DNA from 3 places in the Pseudoalteromonas sp. TB25 genome. Region 1 is predicted to be linked to each of the others. Evidence: predicted binding sites of a transcription regulator. Region 1 holds the regulator's gene; each other region holds the start of a gene.
What was found. Region 1 encodes sigma-54, which starts transcription at its own class of promoters, with help from an activator protein. Its sites were predicted from a motif close to GTTGGCACGNNNNTNGNNT; they were not measured.

Region 1 (5,931 bases):
AAAAGCTAGCTACAAAAGCAGCTGCAAGTGCGGTTAGTAAATTAACTCCTAGCCAAACTGAGCGTTTTTTAGAGCTTTTTAGTACAGGCGCGAATGTATCCTCTTCATCATCAAGACCGGCTAGGCTTAATAAGCTATGCTCGGCATCTTCTCGGATTACATCAACGATGTCATCGATAGTAACACGACCGAGGAGTTGGTCGTTATCGTCCACCACAGGGGCCGATATCCAATTATGGCGCTCAAATAATTGCGCTACTTCACTTTCATCCATTGATATTGGGATAGACTCACAATCTTCATCCATTAAATCGCGCACAATTTTTTCTGGCGGATTAGTTAATAATGTACTCAGCGATAAAGCGCCTATAAAGCAGTTATGTTTATCAACAACATATAAATCATCTGTACCCTCTGGTAACTCACCACGCAGTCTAATATAACGAAGTACAACATCGAGTGTTACATCAGGGCGAATGGTCACCGTATCGGTGTTCATTAGCGCACCTGCTGAACGCTCTTGATATGACAGTGCTTGCGTGGCACGTTCACGGTCTTGAATGTCCATCGCGCTAACAACGTCTTTATAGACGGTATCTGGCAGGCTACGTAATACTTCACCTAAGTCATCGTGGCCCATGTCTTCAGTTGCGGCGGCAATGTGCTTAGGTTCCATTTGGGCAATAATGCCTAAACGAACATCTTCAGATAATTCTTCAAGAACATCACCCTGCACATCAGGATCGACCAATTGCCAAAGCAGTCGGCGAATTTTATGCGGTGATGATTCTAATAATAATGCGGTATCACAAGGAGCCGTTTTTGCGAGCATGCGCCTAACTTGAACAAATTGACCACTATTGAGTGACTTCGTCACCTGTTTTAGTTGCTGTAGTGGGTAATCTTGTTCAAAAGCTTCAGGCATTGGCGTCCTTTATAAATTGTTATATTACTTTATGGGGGGGAGGTGAGTTAACTGGCGTTACTAACCTATCTATTTTATATATCTGTTTTAATTGAAGCATTAGTAATGCGAATATTGTTTTTATAAAACAGGTTATTCTTGTTCATTAAAGCGTTGTGCTATTAATTCTCCAACAGCGTGTAAAGCTTGCTCAGAATCAGGGCCTTTACAAACAACTTTAACTTCTTTTCCTTGGCTACTTTCAAGTAACATTAGTGCAAGTACGCTATCGCCTGCTGCTTCTTTGTCATCTTGGAATAATGTGATTGTCGCATCAAATTGTACTGCTAATTGCGCAAGCACAGTAGCTGCTCTGGCGTGTAAGCCTAATTTGTTTTTTATTAAAAAGGTATCTTCACAATGCATAACTTACTCTACCTAAGCTGAACAGGTGATTATTCAGCTATATTATTTTTCTTGCTCGCGATGGCGAATTTTTACATTGGGATGTGTCATTGCGAAACTTTCACCGATAGTTTGCGCTAAATACACAGAGCGATGTTGCCCGCCTGTACACCCAATAGCAATGGTTAAATAACTGCGGTTATTTCGTTCTAAATGTGGTAACCACGTTTGTACAAATGTTTGAATTTGCCATGTGAATTTTTGCACTATGCTGTGATTAGCTAAATAGTCTTTAACCGGTTGATCTAACCCATTTAAAGGCTTTAACTCTGGTTCCCAGTGTGGATTTGGTAAAAAGCGTGCATCAAATACGTAGTCTGCTTCTTTTGGTATACCGTGTTTAAAACCAAATGATTCAAATGTGACAATCAGTTGCTTATCTTTTTTACCTAAAATCTTTTCACGAATAGATTCAGCGAGTTGATGAACACTTAAATCAGTCGTATCTACCATAAAGTCGGCGCGAGTGGTTAATACATCAAGTAATTCTTTTTCTTTTTTGATGGCTAAATCAAGCGGCAACGAGTCTATTGATAGTGGGTGTAATCTGCGTGTTTCAGAAAAGCGTTTGATCAATGTCTGATCGTCGCTATCTAAATAAAATAACGTAGGGTTTGCAAAGCCTGGTAAGTATTCAAGAATATCGTTAAATTCATCTTGTTCTTTAGGGATGTTGCGCACATCAATGCTAACAGCAATTTTATCGTAGCTATCAGACACACTGCGAACTAATGAAGGTAGTAGGTTTACTGGAATATTATCAACGCAATAATAACCTAAATCTTCTACAACGCGCAAAGCAACCGACTTTCCAGAACCAGAACGGCCGCTTATGATAATTAACTCCATTTAACACCCTTTATAAAACTATGATTGATCGACAATAACTTGGTAAAGCTCAGTATCAGATTTTGCACTGCGTAACTGTTTACAAAAATCTTTGTTGTTTAGTTTATCAGCAATGGTTGCTAGAGTCTTTAAGTGCTGCTGGTTATCGCCATCTGGTACGATGAGTGCGACAAAAATATCAACAGGGCGATTATCGATTGCATCAAAGTTTATTGGAGTTTCGCTAACGAGCACTAAAGCCAAAGGCTCTTCTGCACCGCTCATTCTTCCATGAGGAATAGCAATGCCACGCCCTATACCTGTACTACCTAATTTCTCTCTGCTCATTAAAGCATTAAGAATATCTTGTTGCGGTAAATACGGAAGTTTGTCGTGAGCAAGTTCGCTAATGAACTCTAAAATTCTTTTTTTGCTATTAAAAAGGACCGCAGCTTTGCTGCAGTCCTGGCATATAAGTGAACTTAATTTCATCATATTAGTGTCGAGCAAGCTTCTCTTTGTGTTTGATTACTTGGCGATCGAGCTTGTCGATCAACGAGTCAATAGCGGCATACATATCTTGATGTTCTGTAGAGGCAAATAGCTCAGCACCGCTTACGTGTATTGTGGCTTCTGCTTTTTGATTTAATTTTTCTACATCGAGAATGACATGAACATTATTTATATGATCAGAGTGTCTTTCAAGCTTCGCAAATTTAGTATTAATATAGTCTCTTAGTGAATCGGTTAATTCTACGTGACGACCAGTTAAGTTTAGTTGCATAAGCATTACCCTCTTAGTTTAGCGTCTTAAATCAGACTTTTACGCTGATTTGACGGTGGAATAGCAAGAGATTCGCGGTATTTTGCGATTGTACGTCTTGCTACTTTAATTCCTTGCTCAGCCAATATATCCGCTATTTTGCTATCACTCAATGGTTTTGCTGAGTTTTCTGCTGCGATTAATTTTCGGATAAGCGCACGTATTGCTGTAGATGAACATTCACCACCGTTTTCAGTACTTACATGGCTTGAGAAAAAGTATTTAAGCTCAAATATACCACGGGGTGTATGCATGTACTTTTGAGTAGTTACGCGCGAAATTGTCGATTCGTGCATTTCTACCATTTCAGCGACATCATTTAAAACCATTGGTTTCATGGCTTCAGGGCCATGTTCAAAAAAGCCTTGTTGTTGCTTAACAATACAATTAGTAACTTTTAATAGCGTGTCGTTTCTACTTTCTAAGCTTTTAATAAACCATTTAGCTTCTTGTAAATGTGAGCGAATAAACTGGCTGTCGCCACTTGATTTTACAGTGCGAGACATTGCCGCGTATTGGCTATTAACACGAATTTTAGGCATGCTATCTGGGTTTAATTCGACAACCCAGCGGCCTTTAATTTTTTTAACTGACACATCAGGAATAACATACTCAGATTCTTCCCTTACTATAGTATCTGCAGGTTTTGGGTTGAGAGTATGTATTAGTGTCATTACTTCTTTAAGCTCTTCTTCTTTGAGCTTAGTTTTTTTCATTAATGTACGATAGTCGCGAGCTGCTAATAGATCAATATGCTCGGTTAAAATCATTTTCGTTTCATTAATGTAAGGTGTTTCTTTATCAAATTGATTAAGCTGAATACACAAACACTCTTGTAAACTACGTGCAGCAATACCAACAGGATCAAACAGTTGGATGCGTTTTAATACCGCTTCAATTTCATCAAGTTCGACTTCGTTATCATCTTCGTTTTCTTGATTAAAGCTTTCTAAAATTTCTTCGCAGCTTAGTGTTAAAATACCTGAATCATCGACGGCTTCTACAATCGCAATAGCGATGGCTTCATCGGTAGGGCTAAATGGCGTTAGTTGTAATTGCCACATTAAATACTCATGGAGCGTTTCAGTAGAGGCGCCTTGGTATATAGATTCATCTTCAGGCATTGGACCTGATGAGGCTGCAGGAGCGGCACTCATGTACTCATCCCAACTAACATCCATAGCCATGTCGTCACTTAGCGTGTCTTTTGCAAGTGCTTCACCAGTATCTTGTTCGTATTCGCTCGGAGCATCATCAGCAGATGCGCTAACAGTTATGTCATCGGTATCAGCTTTTTGCTCGTTTTTACCAGCAGCGTCTTCGGAATAGTCTGCCTCTTCAACCTCTAATAGTGGATTACTGTCGAGAGCTTCTTGTATTTCTTGCTGGAGATCCAATGTACTGAGTTGCAACAAACGAATAGCTTGTTGCAACTGTGGAGTCATTGTAAGTTGCTGGCCCATGCGCAGCTGTAGTGATTGCCTCATGTATCTCTAACAATCCTTTTATGTTGTTATAATTAATACTAGCAGATGCTTAAAGACATGGCGTAAATGTTACAGCCTAAATTGCTCGCCTAAGTAAACATCGCGTACTGTTTTATCATTTAATACGTGTTCTGGAGTACCTGATGCAATCAGCTCCCCATGAGAAACAATGTAGGCTTTTTCACAAACATCAAGGGTCTCTCTTACGTTATGGTCGGTAATTAATACACCAATCCCACGATTTTTAAGATGTTCTATTATTTTCTTTATATCTAATACCGAAATAGGGTCAACACCGGCAAACGGTTCATCCAGTAGTATAAATTTAGGATCTGCTGCCAGCGCTCGTGCTATTTCTACACGACGACGTTCTCCACCCGATAATGCCATACCTTGGCTATCACGAATGTGTTGTATGCTAAATTCATCTAATAAGTTATTGAGCGTGTCTTCTCTGGCTTGTTTATTTAGTTCTTTGCGTGTTTCTAAAATGGCCATTAAGTTTTGATAAACAGTCAGCTTTCTAAAAATCGATGACTCTTGTGGTAAGTAGCCTATGCCTAATCTAGCACGACTATGCATAGGTAAAAGAGTAATATCGTTATCATCAATAGATATTTTACCTTTGTCGCTAGGAACAAGCCCTACAATCATATAAAAAGTCGTTGTTTTACCAGCACCGTTAGGGCCAAGTAAGCCAACTATACTGCCAGCTTGTACTTCAAGGCCGACGTTTTTTACAACTTCACGACCTTTATAGCTTTTTGCCAATAGTTCTGCTTTTAATGTGCTCATGGTTGACCTTTATCGCCTTTTTTACTTTTTTTAGTTTCGATCGGTACTAAAATTGTGTGAACGCGGTCAGTTGAGTTTTCATCTTTTTCGGCACTGATGAGCTGCTGCTCTATGTCGTAGGTAATGCTTTTAGCATTTATTTTTTGTCCGGCTTGCGATACTTGTGCATTACCAACAAGCGTTAAAAAACGCTTAGATACATCATAACGTACTTCGTCAGCACTGGCGCTCATAGTCGTGCCGTCTGATTGCTTTTCTTCAAAGTGCGCAGGGCTACCTGTGGCAATTAATAATTGTTTATTATCACCAAGTTCATCACGTTTGTGTACTTCTAGGCGATCGGCTGTAATGCGGCGATTACCGTGAATAATCTCAACGTTTTTCTCAAAAATACCCACATTAGCTTTTAATTGACCTTCTTGCTTGTCGGCACTTATTGAAATTTGATTGGCAGCAGGTTGCGTGTTTTGTTCTGCAGCACTACTATTAAACGCTAGTATAAGTGTAGGAATTATCAGTGATTTTAATATTTTATTGGTCATAATATATGGTTCGCGTATGGTTAATTAGTTTTATCACTTCGGTTTTTAAGTCGGCTTCTAGGCCTTTACCGGTGATTTTTAAATTGG
Region 2 (5,931 bases), on a different contig from region 1:
TTTCACAAAGAGAAAAAACGAGGCTAAATGAGAAACCATAGTCAACTTACGCGTTACTTCTCTATAGCGCAGCGTCTCTTAACCTCTTTGTGAACAAATCACTTTTATGGTTATAAATCACTTACTACTAAAAGCCTCAATAATTTCTTCTTTTCTAAAACAATCATTACTGTGATCGTTAACCATACCGCAGGCCTGCATATGAGCGTAAACCGTTGTAGGGCCTAAAAACTTAAAACCCCGTTTTTTTAAATCTTTAGCAAATGCAGTTGATGCCTCTGTAATTGCTGGGTAGTCCTCAACGTTATTTAAATTACTTATAATCGGCTTATTACCCACAAACTGCCATTGGTAGTTACTAAAACTTCCAAATTCTTCTTGTATTTCTATAAAGCGCTTTGCGTTGTTAACAGTTGCCGAAATTTTTAAGCGATTGCGCACAATACCCTCATCAAGCATTAGTCTCTCAACGTCATCTTGTGTGAATTGTGCTACTTTTTTTACATCAAAATTAGCAAATGCTTTTTTATAACCGCTGCGCTTTTTTAAAATTGTGTACCAGCTTAAGCCTGCTTGCGCTGATTCTAGAGTGATAAATTCAAACAGCTTTGTATCATCATAAAGGGGGACGCCCCATTCTTCATCATGGTAAATAACGTAGTCGGGTTTAGTGGTGTCGAGCCACGGGCAACGGCACTTTATTTGCTCACTCATTATTATTCCTTTTTGCGTGCGTCATTTTTATGTCGCTCAAATTATTGATGTAACTTAATGATAAGTATGTAAATAAATTTTGGTATAAATCGTGCATTTAGACATGTATCTACATCAATTCGAGATTTGATTATGGCCCTTGCTAGCGTGCTAAAACCACAGTTTTTTTCTGCAAATCAGTATAACCCATGTTTACTTCAAGAGGAGTACATTGGTGAATTAAGCGATCTGCGCAAGCAAGCAAGTTGGCTTTCGCATTTGGTTGATACCATGCCAGCAGGCGTGGTTGTACTTGATGGCAAAGGGTTGATTGCAAAAGCGAATCAAATAGCGATTGATATGCTTGGCGAGCCACTTGAAGGCGAACGCTGGTTTAATGTTATTCAGCGCTCTTTTAGGCCACATCAAGATGATGGTCACGAAGTGTCTTTAAAAGACGGGCGCCTAATAAAACTTGATATTACCGCTTTAGCCCCAGAGCCTGGGCAACTTATTTTAATGACGGATTTAACCGAAACTCGCCGTTTACAAAAACGTGTTGCACATATGCAGCGATTAAGCGCGCTGGGTAAAATGGTTGCGTCACTGGCGCATCAAGTCCGTACACCGCTCTCAGCCGCTATGCTTTACGCCGCTAATTTAGGATCAAAGCGCTTACCCGAAGCATCTCGCGATAACTTTCAAACAAAGTTAATGTCGCGTTTAAAAGATTTAGAAACTCAAGTAAACGACATGCTGTTATTTGCTAAAAGTGGCGATCAGCAAGTTGTTGAGCAAGTTTCAATGCAGCAGCTTTTAACAGAAGTTAAAGCGGGCGCTGATGCGATGGTCGCACTTAATGAAAGTGAGCTGGATGTAAGCTTACCAGAGCCAGATATACAAATAGTCGGTAATAAAACGGCATTGGCCAGTGCTATTCAAAATCTTGTGCACAATAGTATTCAAGTTATTGGCGGCGGTGCAAAAGTAAAAATTAGCGCACAAAGAGATTTAAAAGATTTAGATATGGTTCGTATTAGTGTGAGCGACAATGGCCCAGGTGTTGATTTAAGCCAAAGCGATAAAATTTTTGAACCATTTTTTACTACAAAAAGTCAGGGCACAGGTTTAGGGCTTGCTGTAGTGAGTTCGGTGGCTAGTGCGCACCAAGGTCGTGTTGATGTGACCAATAATACGCAGGGTGGTGCCTGCTTTAGTTTGTTACTGCCTATTAAGGCAACATCTAAACTAGAGGGATCATTATGAGTAACACTATTTTAGTTGTCGAAGATGACGCAGGGCTTCGTGAAGCCTTAATAGATACCCTTGAAATGTCGGGTATTGAATGTGTTGCAGCCAACAGTGCTGAGCAAGCAATGATATTGCTTAAAAAAGATCAATTTTCGCTTGTTGTAAGCGACGTGCAAATGGGCGCAATGAGTGGACTTGATTTACTACGCAGTATTAAATTAAACCACCCTGATTTGCCTGTATTGATGATGACGGCGTACGCCACAATCGACGATGCGGTAGAAGCCATGCGCCTAGGTGCAATTGACTACATGGCTAAACCATTTGCACCTGAAGTGCTGTTAAATATGGTGAGCCGTTATTTGCCTGAAAAAGCAAAAGAAACCGACGGACCTATTGTTGCTGACCCAACTAGTATTCAATTATTGGAGCTTGCGAGTAAAGTAGCACGCTCTGATGCAAGTGTAATGGTACTTGGCCCAAGTGGTTCAGGTAAGGAAGTACTTGCTCGTTATATTCATGATAAGTCGAGCCGATGTAATGAGCCATTTGTGGCGATTAACTGCGCGGCTATTCCTGAAAATATGCTCGAAGCTACGTTATTTGGTTATGAAAAAGGAGCTTTTACGGGGGCGATTCAAGCATGTCCGGGTAAGTTTGAGCAAGCACAAGGCGGCACTATTTTACTTGATGAAATTACTGAGATGGACTTAGGGCTACAAGCAAAGCTGTTACGCGTACTGCAAGAGCGTGAAGTAGAGCGTTTAGGGGGCCGTAAAACAATTCAGCTCGATGTACGTATTTTGGCAACCAGTAATCGTGATTTAAAAGAAGCTGTAGTAGATAATCAGTTTAGAGAAGATTTATATTACAGGCTTAATGTTTTTCCACTTATGTGGCGACCATTGTGCCAACGCCCAGGCGATATTATTGTATTGGCTAAGCATTTAATTGAGCGCCATATAAGTAAAAGCAAAGAGCCTATGGCGTATTTAGATAAAGCTGCCGAGCAAAAGTTACTGGCTCATGCGTGGCCTGGTAATGTGCGCGAGCTTGATAACGTTATACAGCGTGCACTTATATTGCGAAGTGGCGATACAATAAACGAGCATGCTATTTTTATCGAAAACTTAGTATCTAATAACTTTGTTATGGAGCCTTCATTGGCACCGGCGCAAACCGTATCGCCAACAGAATTAGCACATGCAGACAAAGGTGTTGATAAAAGCACTTTAAGCTCTGCATATTATGATGAAAAGTCGCATGCTGAGGATGAGCCTAAACAAGGTTTGCTAGCGGCAGATACCGGTAGCTATAAAGATGAGCTTAAAGACAAAGAGCATCGCATTATTTTAGAAACCCTTGCACGTTGCCAAGGTAAGCGTAAAGACGTTGCCGAAACGTTGGGCATAAGCCCACGAACTTTACGTTATAAACTAGCGCAAATGCGCGATTTAGGTATTTCACTTCCAGCTTAACCTCCTATAAACCCTAAGTTTGCGCTGCGAACTTAGGGTTGTCAAAACTCTGACTAACACAAATTGAAGTTAACCTATTGTATTTTAATGATTAATTAATTGGCATGTTTTGTGCTTTATTACTTGTAAGAGTTCACTGCGTGTCAGAGATAAATTATGAAAATTCAAAACAGTGCTGTATTTCAAGAAATGCAATCAATGGCTTTAGAAGCCGGCCGTAATAATCAAATAAATAAATTGCCGACTCAAGTTCAGCCTACTTCTACTTCCCAGTTTGGCGACATGCTAAGTGATGCACTAAATACAGTGCACGGTTTACAGCAAGATGCAGGTCAAAAAGTAAAAGCGGTTGAAATGGGTGATCGAAGTGTATCGCTTGCTGAGGCGATGATTGCTTCTCAAAAATCGTCAGTTGCTTTTGAGGCTACAGTACAGGTTCGTAATAAACTTGTTGAAGCTTATAAAGAAATCATGAACATGCCTGTTTAATTAGGTAGTGGAGAATTATTGTGGCGCAATCTAACCAATCTACAGACCTAGCACTTGCTGGCGGCGGTATCGACCAAAGTGGTGGTGATGATCAACAAGAACAAAAGTCAGGCTACTTAAGTGCTTTAAGTGGTGTTGATGTATTGCGCCAAGTAACATTGGTTATAGCATTGGCTATTTGTTTAGCTATCGCGATTTTTATTATTATTTGGGCTCGTCAGCCAGATATGCGCCCGTTAGGCAAAATGCAAACAGAAGAGCTTATTCAAACATTAGACTTTTTAGATGCGCAAAAAATTGAATACCAACTAGATGGCAATGTTGTATCGGTTGATGAAAGCGAATACCAAAACATTAAATTGCTAATGACCCGCGAAGGGTTAGAGCAAGGCCCTGCATCTGGCTCTGACATAATTATGCAAGATATGGGCTTTGGTGTAAGCCAACGCTTGGAGCGTGAACGTTTAAAACATGGTCGTGAACAGCAATTAGCACGCACCATTGAAGAGCTAAATAACATTACTCGCGCCAAAGTATTGTTAGCCATCCCTAAAGAAAACGTATTTGCCCGCAGAGAGAAAAAACCATCCGCTACTGTTGTATTAACACTTAAGCGTGGCCGCTCACTTGACCGTGAAGAAGTAGACTCTGTTGTTGATATGATTGCTTCAGCAGTACAAGGCTTAGAGCCTGCACGTGTTACAGTCACTGACCAAAATGGTCGATTATTAAATTCAGGTTCGCAAAGCTCATTAGCAGCACGCTCTCGTAAAGAATACGATTTAGAACGTAAGCGCGAACAAGAGTATCTTGAAAAAATAGACAGTATTTTAATACCGGTTGTTGGGCTTGCAAACTATACAGCTCAAGTTGATTTGAGTATGGATTTCAGCTCGATTGAGGAAACTCAAAAGCGTTATAACCCAGACCTACCAGCGGTTAGAAGCGAAACCACATTTGAAGAAAATAACATTGGCGGCCTAGCTGTTGGTATTCCAGGTGCGCTTACAAATCAGCCACCGCTAAATTCAAATATTCCTGAGGTTGCTGGGCAAGGTGGTGCAGGCACTGCTACGTCTCCAACACGCAGCCACAAAGAAGCTACACGTAATTATGAACTCGATACAACCATTTCGCACAAGCGCCAACAAAGTGGTGTTATACGCAGAATAAGCGTATCAGTTGCTGTTGACTATATTCCTAAAGTGGGAGAAAACGGCGAAACAACCATGGCCCCGCGCTCGGTAGAGGCATTGTCAAATATTCGTCGCTTACTACAAGGTGGTGTAGGTTTTGATATGCAACGTGGTGATGCACTTGAAGTAGTAACAGTGCCGTTTGTACGTGAAGCAACAAATTTAGCAATAGAAGTGCCACTGTGGGAACAAGACTGGTTTATGAAAATAGCCCGCCTTGTACTAGGCGCCTTAGTTATCATTGTATTGATAATGGCAGTAGTAAAACCAATGCTTAAGCGCTTAATTTACCCAGACGATACACTAGAAGAATACGACGAAGATGCATTAAGTTCCGGCGTAGATATTGGCGACAATACACTTGATATGCTAAATAAAGACTTTGATTCTGCTTCGGTTGGTTTCTCAAGTGATGGTACACTGCAGTTACCGGATTTACATGGCGACGAAGATTTACTTAAAGCAATTCGTGCCCTTGTAGCTAACGAACCAGAACTATCATCACAAGTAGTGAAAGCGTGGTTAACAGAAGATGACTGATCAAGAACAAAAACAACTCCCGCCAGCCTTTGATGTTGATAAGCTCGATGGGGTAGATAAAGCCGCTATATTACTTTTGAGTTTATCAGAAGAAGATGCCGCGCAAATCCTTAAACACTTAGAACCTAAACAGGTGCAAAAAGTGGGTATGGCAATGGCTGGGCTACAGGATTTATCTCAAGCTAAAATTAGCGCTGTACACAACTTGTTTATAGAACAAATTCAAAGCTTTAGTACCATTGGTTTTCAGTCAGAAGACTTTATTAAAAAAGCGCTTACAGCCG
Region 3 (5,931 bases), on a different contig from region 1:
CAAGGGTTTTTACTCGAAAAGCCAAGCATAAAGCCAAGTGAAGATTTCAGCTCAGAGCAACTAAAAGCTCTTTCATTTACGCAATCAAACACATTGTTTGATCAATCTATGGCTATAGGTCGCTTATCGATTACGCAACTTGCAATAAGCAGCGACACTCGCTGTAAAGATGCGCATAAGCTCTTTGAGCAAGATAAATCACTCATAAGCATTGCAGTGTTAAATACTGAAAACCAGCCAGTAGGGTTACTTCACAGAGATCAATTAACAGAAGTTTTTGCAGCGCCCTATGGGCATGCTCTTTACGATAAACGCCCCGTTACTGCACTGATGGATAAGCAGCCCTTAGTCGTTGACGAAAACCAATTACTCGATACCGTAAGTAAGCAAATAACTGAGCAGGACTTTGATATACGCCGCCATATAGTGATAACCAGAGAAAACGCTTATTTAGGGTTAGCGCCGCTTCGCGATATTTTAAAACACATAACCGAAGAAAAAATACGCCATGCACAACACGCTAATCCACTGACTATGCTCCCTGGTAATGTGGCAATTAATGAAGCTATAGAGCAGCGATTAAAAGGTAGTAATCCGTTTTCACTCGCATATATAGACTTAAATCATTTTAAGCAATTTAATGACTTATACGGCTACGCTAGCGGCGACAGTGTAATTAAACTATTAGCTGATGTAACAGTGCAAGCGTGTAAAAATAGTGCTAACTTTGTAGGACATATAGGTGGCGATGACTTTATGGTAGTGTTTGATCAGCACAACGCGGTTGATATATGTAATATCATTATTGAGCAATTTCAACTCCAGTCTCGTATATTTTTTACACCTGAGCACATAAAGAGCGAAGGGTATTGGGCCACAAATCGTGAAGGAGAAAAGCAATTTGTGCCTCTACTAACGTTATCAATTGGCTTAGTTGAGCCTGATTTACAACAATGTAAAAACAGTCACCAAGTTGCAGCACTCGCAACTGATGCTAAAAAAGAAGCCAAACGTTATCGCCATAGTTATTTGTTTATTTGCAAACGTAAAGGGCCTGCTCCCGCAGTGGTGCGCCTAGCAAGCAATAAGCAGGTAATTTAAATAAAAATAGGTAATTATTATGTTGCCAATAAAAATCTCGACCAGTGTACTTGGTCTGCTTGCAAGTTTTGCACTTATGGCGCAAGAGCAAATAATTAATGTAGCCCAAAAGCAAGATACTCAAAACGCACGAGAAGAGTACTCAAGTGAGCTACTGGTACGTGCACTTGAGAGTGTTAACTATCCTGGAGTTATTAGGATGACTCCCATACCAGATCAGCAAAAACGTAAGCTCATAAACCTAAATGATAACGAACTAGATATGTATTGGAGTATGAGTAGTCCAGAGCGAGAGGCACTTGCTTTAGCTATTAAAATACCACTATTTAAAGGTTACATAGGAAAGCGGGCTTTACTCACTAATAAACAAAACGTAGCACGCTTTAAAGACGTAAAAATCCTAGAGCAGCTAGGAGAGTTTTCAGCAGTGCAGGGTCACAACTGGCCAGATACAAGAATAATGTCCTATAACGGCTTACGTGTAAGGCCGCTTACCAATTACCAAGCCATGTTCACTTTAACGAGCCGTGGGCGGATAGATTACTTTCCTCGCTCGTTTATTGAGGTTAATTCTGAGCTTATTGAAAACAAACAAAGTAACTTAGTCGTTGTGCCTAATTTATATATAAGCTACCCAACGGGTATTTATTATTTTGTGACTAAGAGTAAACCCGAATTGGCAAAGGCTGTAGAGGAGGGCTTAATATTAATGCAGACAAACGGCGAGTTTGATGCATTATTTAATGAATACTTCGCAAAGGATTTAAATACACTACCTTATACAAAAGGTAAAACGATAGAGATTAAACTCGATAACCCTTATTTTTAGGCACAAAAAAAGGAGCCTAGGCTCCTTTTTAGTATGCTATTCATAGCATTTAATTAGCGAAGTAACGACTCAGTTAATACTGGACGAATTTCGCGAATAATTGCTTGAGTCAGTTTTGGTGAACCACAGATAATATTGCCGCTGTGGTTATAGTTATTACCACCGGCGAAATCTACAACCATACCGCCCGCTTCTTTAACCATAAGTTCGCCTGCAGCAGAGTTCCAAGGTTTTAAACCAATTTCAAAAAATCCATCAACACGGCCAGCTGCAACGTATGCCATATCTAAAGCAGAACAACCTGCACGGCGAATATCAGCAGTGTGTACAAATAATGCTTTAAACGCTTCAGTGTATGCATCCATGTGGTTTTTGTTTTTGAACGGGAAACCAGTAGCAAGTACAGTGCCTGCAAGAACCGTAGTTTTGCTAACGCGTAGACGTTTACTGTTTAACTGAGTGCCTTGACCGCGAGATGCAGTGAAAAGCTCACCACGAATTGGATCATAAATAACAGCTTGGTCTAAACGACCTTTAACTTTAAGTGCGATAGAAACCGCGTAATGAGGGATACCTTTGATGAAGTTAGTTGTTCCATCGATAGGATCTACAATCCATTGGTAATCATCATCCTTGCCTTTATGCTCACCTAGTTCTTCACCAACAATTGAGTGAGTAGGGTAAGACTGTAAAATAGTGTCACGAATTACGGCTTCGGCTTCTTTATCAATGTTAGTTACTAAGTCGTTAGCGCCTTTTTGTTGCACTTCAACTTTTGATAAATCTTCACTTGCGCGAAGTAAAATTTTGCCTGCGTTGCGCGCAGCGCGAACCGCAATGTTTAACATTGGATGCATGGTATTACCTTTGGGTTGTAAAAGAACGTTTATATATTTCAGCCGGCGTATTTTAGCGACTTTTGCCATAAAGTAAACAATAAACCCCAAATACTTGTGTTTGTTTTTTATACAAGATTGAAAAGTTTATATATTTTTAAAAAATAATTATCTGCATTTAAATAAATTAAATTTAAATAACACTTTACCTAAAGTTAACTTGAGGTTTTATCGTGCTCCTAACTTAACTGATAGGATAACATTATGTATTTAGAGCACGTAAACTTAGTCGCGAGTGATATAGATAGTATGCTTACATTTTATCGCGCTGTATTTCCACATTGGTCGATTAGAAGTGAGGGCAGAGGCGATTGGCATGGAAAACCAAGACGCTGGGTACACTTTGGAGATGACACGCATTACATTGCGATAAGCAGTCATGGTGAAGGTGAAAACAGAAACTTATCGGGCCATCAAATTGGTTTTGCACACTTTGCTTATGTAACTAATAATTTAAGCGCAGTAGTAATGCGCTTAAATAAAGCGGGTTTTACTCTAAGCAAGCAAGGTAGCGAGAATCCTTTCAGAAAGAATGTCTACTTTATTGATCCTGCAGGGTTTGAAGTTGAGTTTGTAGAGTATTTAAGTGATATACCAAGCGAGCGAAATAACGATTTATAATAAAATACTAAGCAGCACGCTAAAGTGCTGCTACTCAATTATAGTGAGCGGTTATTATTACCCGTGCCAAACTGGGTTTTTAGCTCATTTGCAAAGCTCATAAATTTTTCTTTAATTGTGCGCTTTATTTTCACTTCAACCGAGCCCATTACTGCCTTTCCTTCAATATGAATTGTAGGGCCTTGGCGTTTGTTGAGCGACACAGATTTATTTTCAAGGCTACTTAAAATACAAAACATTTTAGACACTACATTGACATGCTCTGGTACGTAAATTTCATCGCTACCAAAAATACAGTTAACGTGAATAGTTACATTTTGATGCGCAAAAATAGCATCGGTAAAATCAAGCACCACCGATCCCATAAAGTTACTCAAATATATATTTTTTGGTACAACCCACTGACCACTTCGCTCGTTAGATCCTAAAATACTGCGTAATGTAAAATCATCATCACTGTTTTGCTGTGCACTATAATGTGGTGTAAATTGCGATTGTTTTTCTGCTTTATATTGCTGATCGGTATTAAGTGTTAAGTCTTCTACTAAGGCTAGCAGTGCTTCGTTATTAGGTGCATCCATCGCATTATCTAAACGTCTTTCAAATGCATCAACAGAAATAACACCATGACTGTAATTATAAATTAATTGATCAATCACTTGTTCGCGTACTTGCTCTATTGGGCGGTCTTCAACTTTTACAGACATGAGTTATTCCTTCTTATATTTACTATTGATACTGCTATTGTAGTTAGATTGCAAACCGCGTACCAAATATAATTTCATTAATAATCAATTGGTTATTATTTAACGGTGTTTTTTGTTTTGTTATATTAACGATAGATTAACCAAAAGAGCAATTATCTAGCTATTTTCACTATTTGAGAAAGTTTTACCGAGTAGCCTGTAAATAGTTACACAAACATAGATAAGGTTTAATCTCTTAATTAATTCAAATCGTTGAATTTAAAGGGTAAATAAAGTTGGCCTGAAGCTCGCATTAGTTAAAGTGTCTTTAATCAAAAGGAGAAAGATTATGAAAACATTTAACAAATCTATTATCGCAGCTCTAGTTCTTGGTACTACGGCTATGGGTGCCCAAGCAAACAGCTGGGAAAACGAAAGTAAAGATGCTTGGATTGATGGTAAGGCAGAAACCGTTCTACTTATGAACACTAATCTAAACAACTTTGACATTAACACTGATGTAAAAAATGGCAAGGTAGTACTTACAGGTAAAGTTAATAGCGAACTTGATAAAGAGCTTGCAGAAGAACTTGTACTTAGCCTCGATGGTGTAACTGATGTTGATAACAGCCTTACAGTTGTTAAAAGCATGGACACCGAAGATAAAAGCAACGACATGATGGACGATGATGATAACGACCTAACGGACGCTAAAATCACCACTGTAATCACAACTCGCTTCCTGTTTGACTCAGAAGTAGGTGGTACAGACATTGATGTTGATACCGACAACGGTGTGGTAACTCTGAATGGCTCTGTAGAGTCTGAAGCTGAAAAGCAACTAGCAGTTAAAATTGCTAAAAATGCTGAAGATGTTCGCGACGTAGTTGATAAACTAGCTATTGTTGCTGAATAATACAGTATAGTTAAGGCCCAGTAATGCTGGGCTTTAAGTCTTTTCAATGTTTAATTTAAATGGAGTTTGATCATGGATATTATTCGTATAATACTTTCGGTTTTATTACCGCCATTAGGTGTGTTTTTGCAAGTTGGCTTAGGTATGCATTTTTGGTTAAATATTCTATTAACACTGCTAGGTTATTTCCCAGGGTTAATACATGCAATCTACATTATTGCGAAAAAATAATGTAGATTATATATTGTGTAAGCCGACTACTGAGGTCTAGCTAAATACTTTAGTACCGATCGGCTCACAATATTAGTTTTTAGATGGTTTTTAGGTTAAATCCAATTTTTAAAGCTCTTTAACCCATTAATTCACTTCCTTAACTCACTCCCAATATTATTTTAAAACTATACTTATTGTTTACTAATAAGCTTTCCAGCTAACAGTCGCGCTCAGATTCTGACTTGATGCCATTTAGGAAATCTTCAACATTAGTGTGTTTATACATCTACAATATACAATCAAATACCTTATTATTTAGTGACAATATTTCCTTCACTTCTAGTGTTATCATTAAACTAGGTTTTTAGGCATATTGAGGTAGTTAATTGAATATTCGACTTATAATGTCAGGCGTTGTGTCATTCGTTTTTTATTTTAGTTGGGCCTACTGGGCAAATAGCGCGGCAGACATTGCTAAATCGGTCACTCTTCAAGCTGCATTAGTGCAAGGTTTGTATAGTGGATTTGTAACGCTGTTTTTTACCTTTATTTTAGAAAGGGTCGTCAACAAGTATAAGTTTAGTTATGTAACGCTTGCGTTCGTAACTCCAATTATTTGTATGTTTCATTCTAAAACACCACAAAACGTAGCAATACGACAAAGTTTTA

Region 2: the regulator sigma-54 is predicted to act here: its motif matches at 3,521-3,539, upstream of fliE (flagellar hook-basal body complex protein FliE).
Region 3: the regulator sigma-54 is predicted to act here: its motif matches at 4,429-4,447, upstream of L652_RS0114145 (BON domain-containing protein).

Annotation. Positions count from the first base shown of each region.
Region 1 is NZ_AUTI01000202.1:14,049-19,979, reverse strand. Features, by position in the region: gene mgtE (magnesium transporter) at 1-925, opposite strand, end outside; gene L652_RS0104975 (HPr family phosphocarrier protein) at 1,058-1,330, opposite strand; gene rapZ (RNase adapter RapZ) at 1,373-2,218, opposite strand; gene ptsN (PTS IIA-like nitrogen regulatory protein PtsN) at 2,237-2,689, opposite strand; gene hpf (ribosome hibernation promoting factor) at 2,694-2,981, opposite strand; gene L652_RS0104955 (RNA polymerase factor sigma-54) at 3,008-4,507, opposite strand; gene lptB (LPS export ABC transporter ATP-binding protein) at 4,577-5,302, opposite strand; gene lptA (lipopolysaccharide transport periplasmic protein LptA) at 5,299-5,844, opposite strand; gene lptC (LPS export ABC transporter periplasmic protein LptC) at 5,834-5,931, opposite strand, start outside.
Region 2 is NZ_AUTI01000082.1:1,661-7,591, reverse strand. Features, by position in the region: gene L652_RS0101625 (DNA-3-methyladenine glycosylase I) at 118-714, opposite strand; gene L652_RS0101620 (ATP-binding protein) at 847-1,959, shown strand; gene L652_RS0101615 (sigma-54 dependent transcriptional regulator) at 1,956-3,422, shown strand; gene fliE (flagellar hook-basal body complex protein FliE) at 3,579-3,911, shown strand; gene fliF (flagellar basal-body MS-ring/collar protein FliF) at 3,932-5,647, shown strand; gene fliG (flagellar motor switch protein FliG) at 5,640-5,931, shown strand, end outside.
Region 3 is NZ_AUTI01000345.1:22,127-28,057, forward strand. Features, by position in the region: gene L652_RS0114120 (bifunctional diguanylate cyclase/phosphodiesterase) at 1-1,101, shown strand, start outside; gene L652_RS0114125 (transporter substrate-binding domain-containing protein) at 1,121-1,930, shown strand; gene suhB (inositol-1-monophosphatase) at 1,984-2,787, opposite strand; gene L652_RS0114135 (VOC family protein) at 3,031-3,447, shown strand; gene L652_RS0114140 (LiaF domain-containing protein) at 3,486-4,154, opposite strand; gene L652_RS0114145 (BON domain-containing protein) at 4,483-5,049, shown strand; gene L652_RS1000000124580 (YqaE/Pmp3 family membrane protein) at 5,122-5,280, shown strand; gene L652_RS0114155 (hypothetical protein) at 5,649-5,931, shown strand, end outside.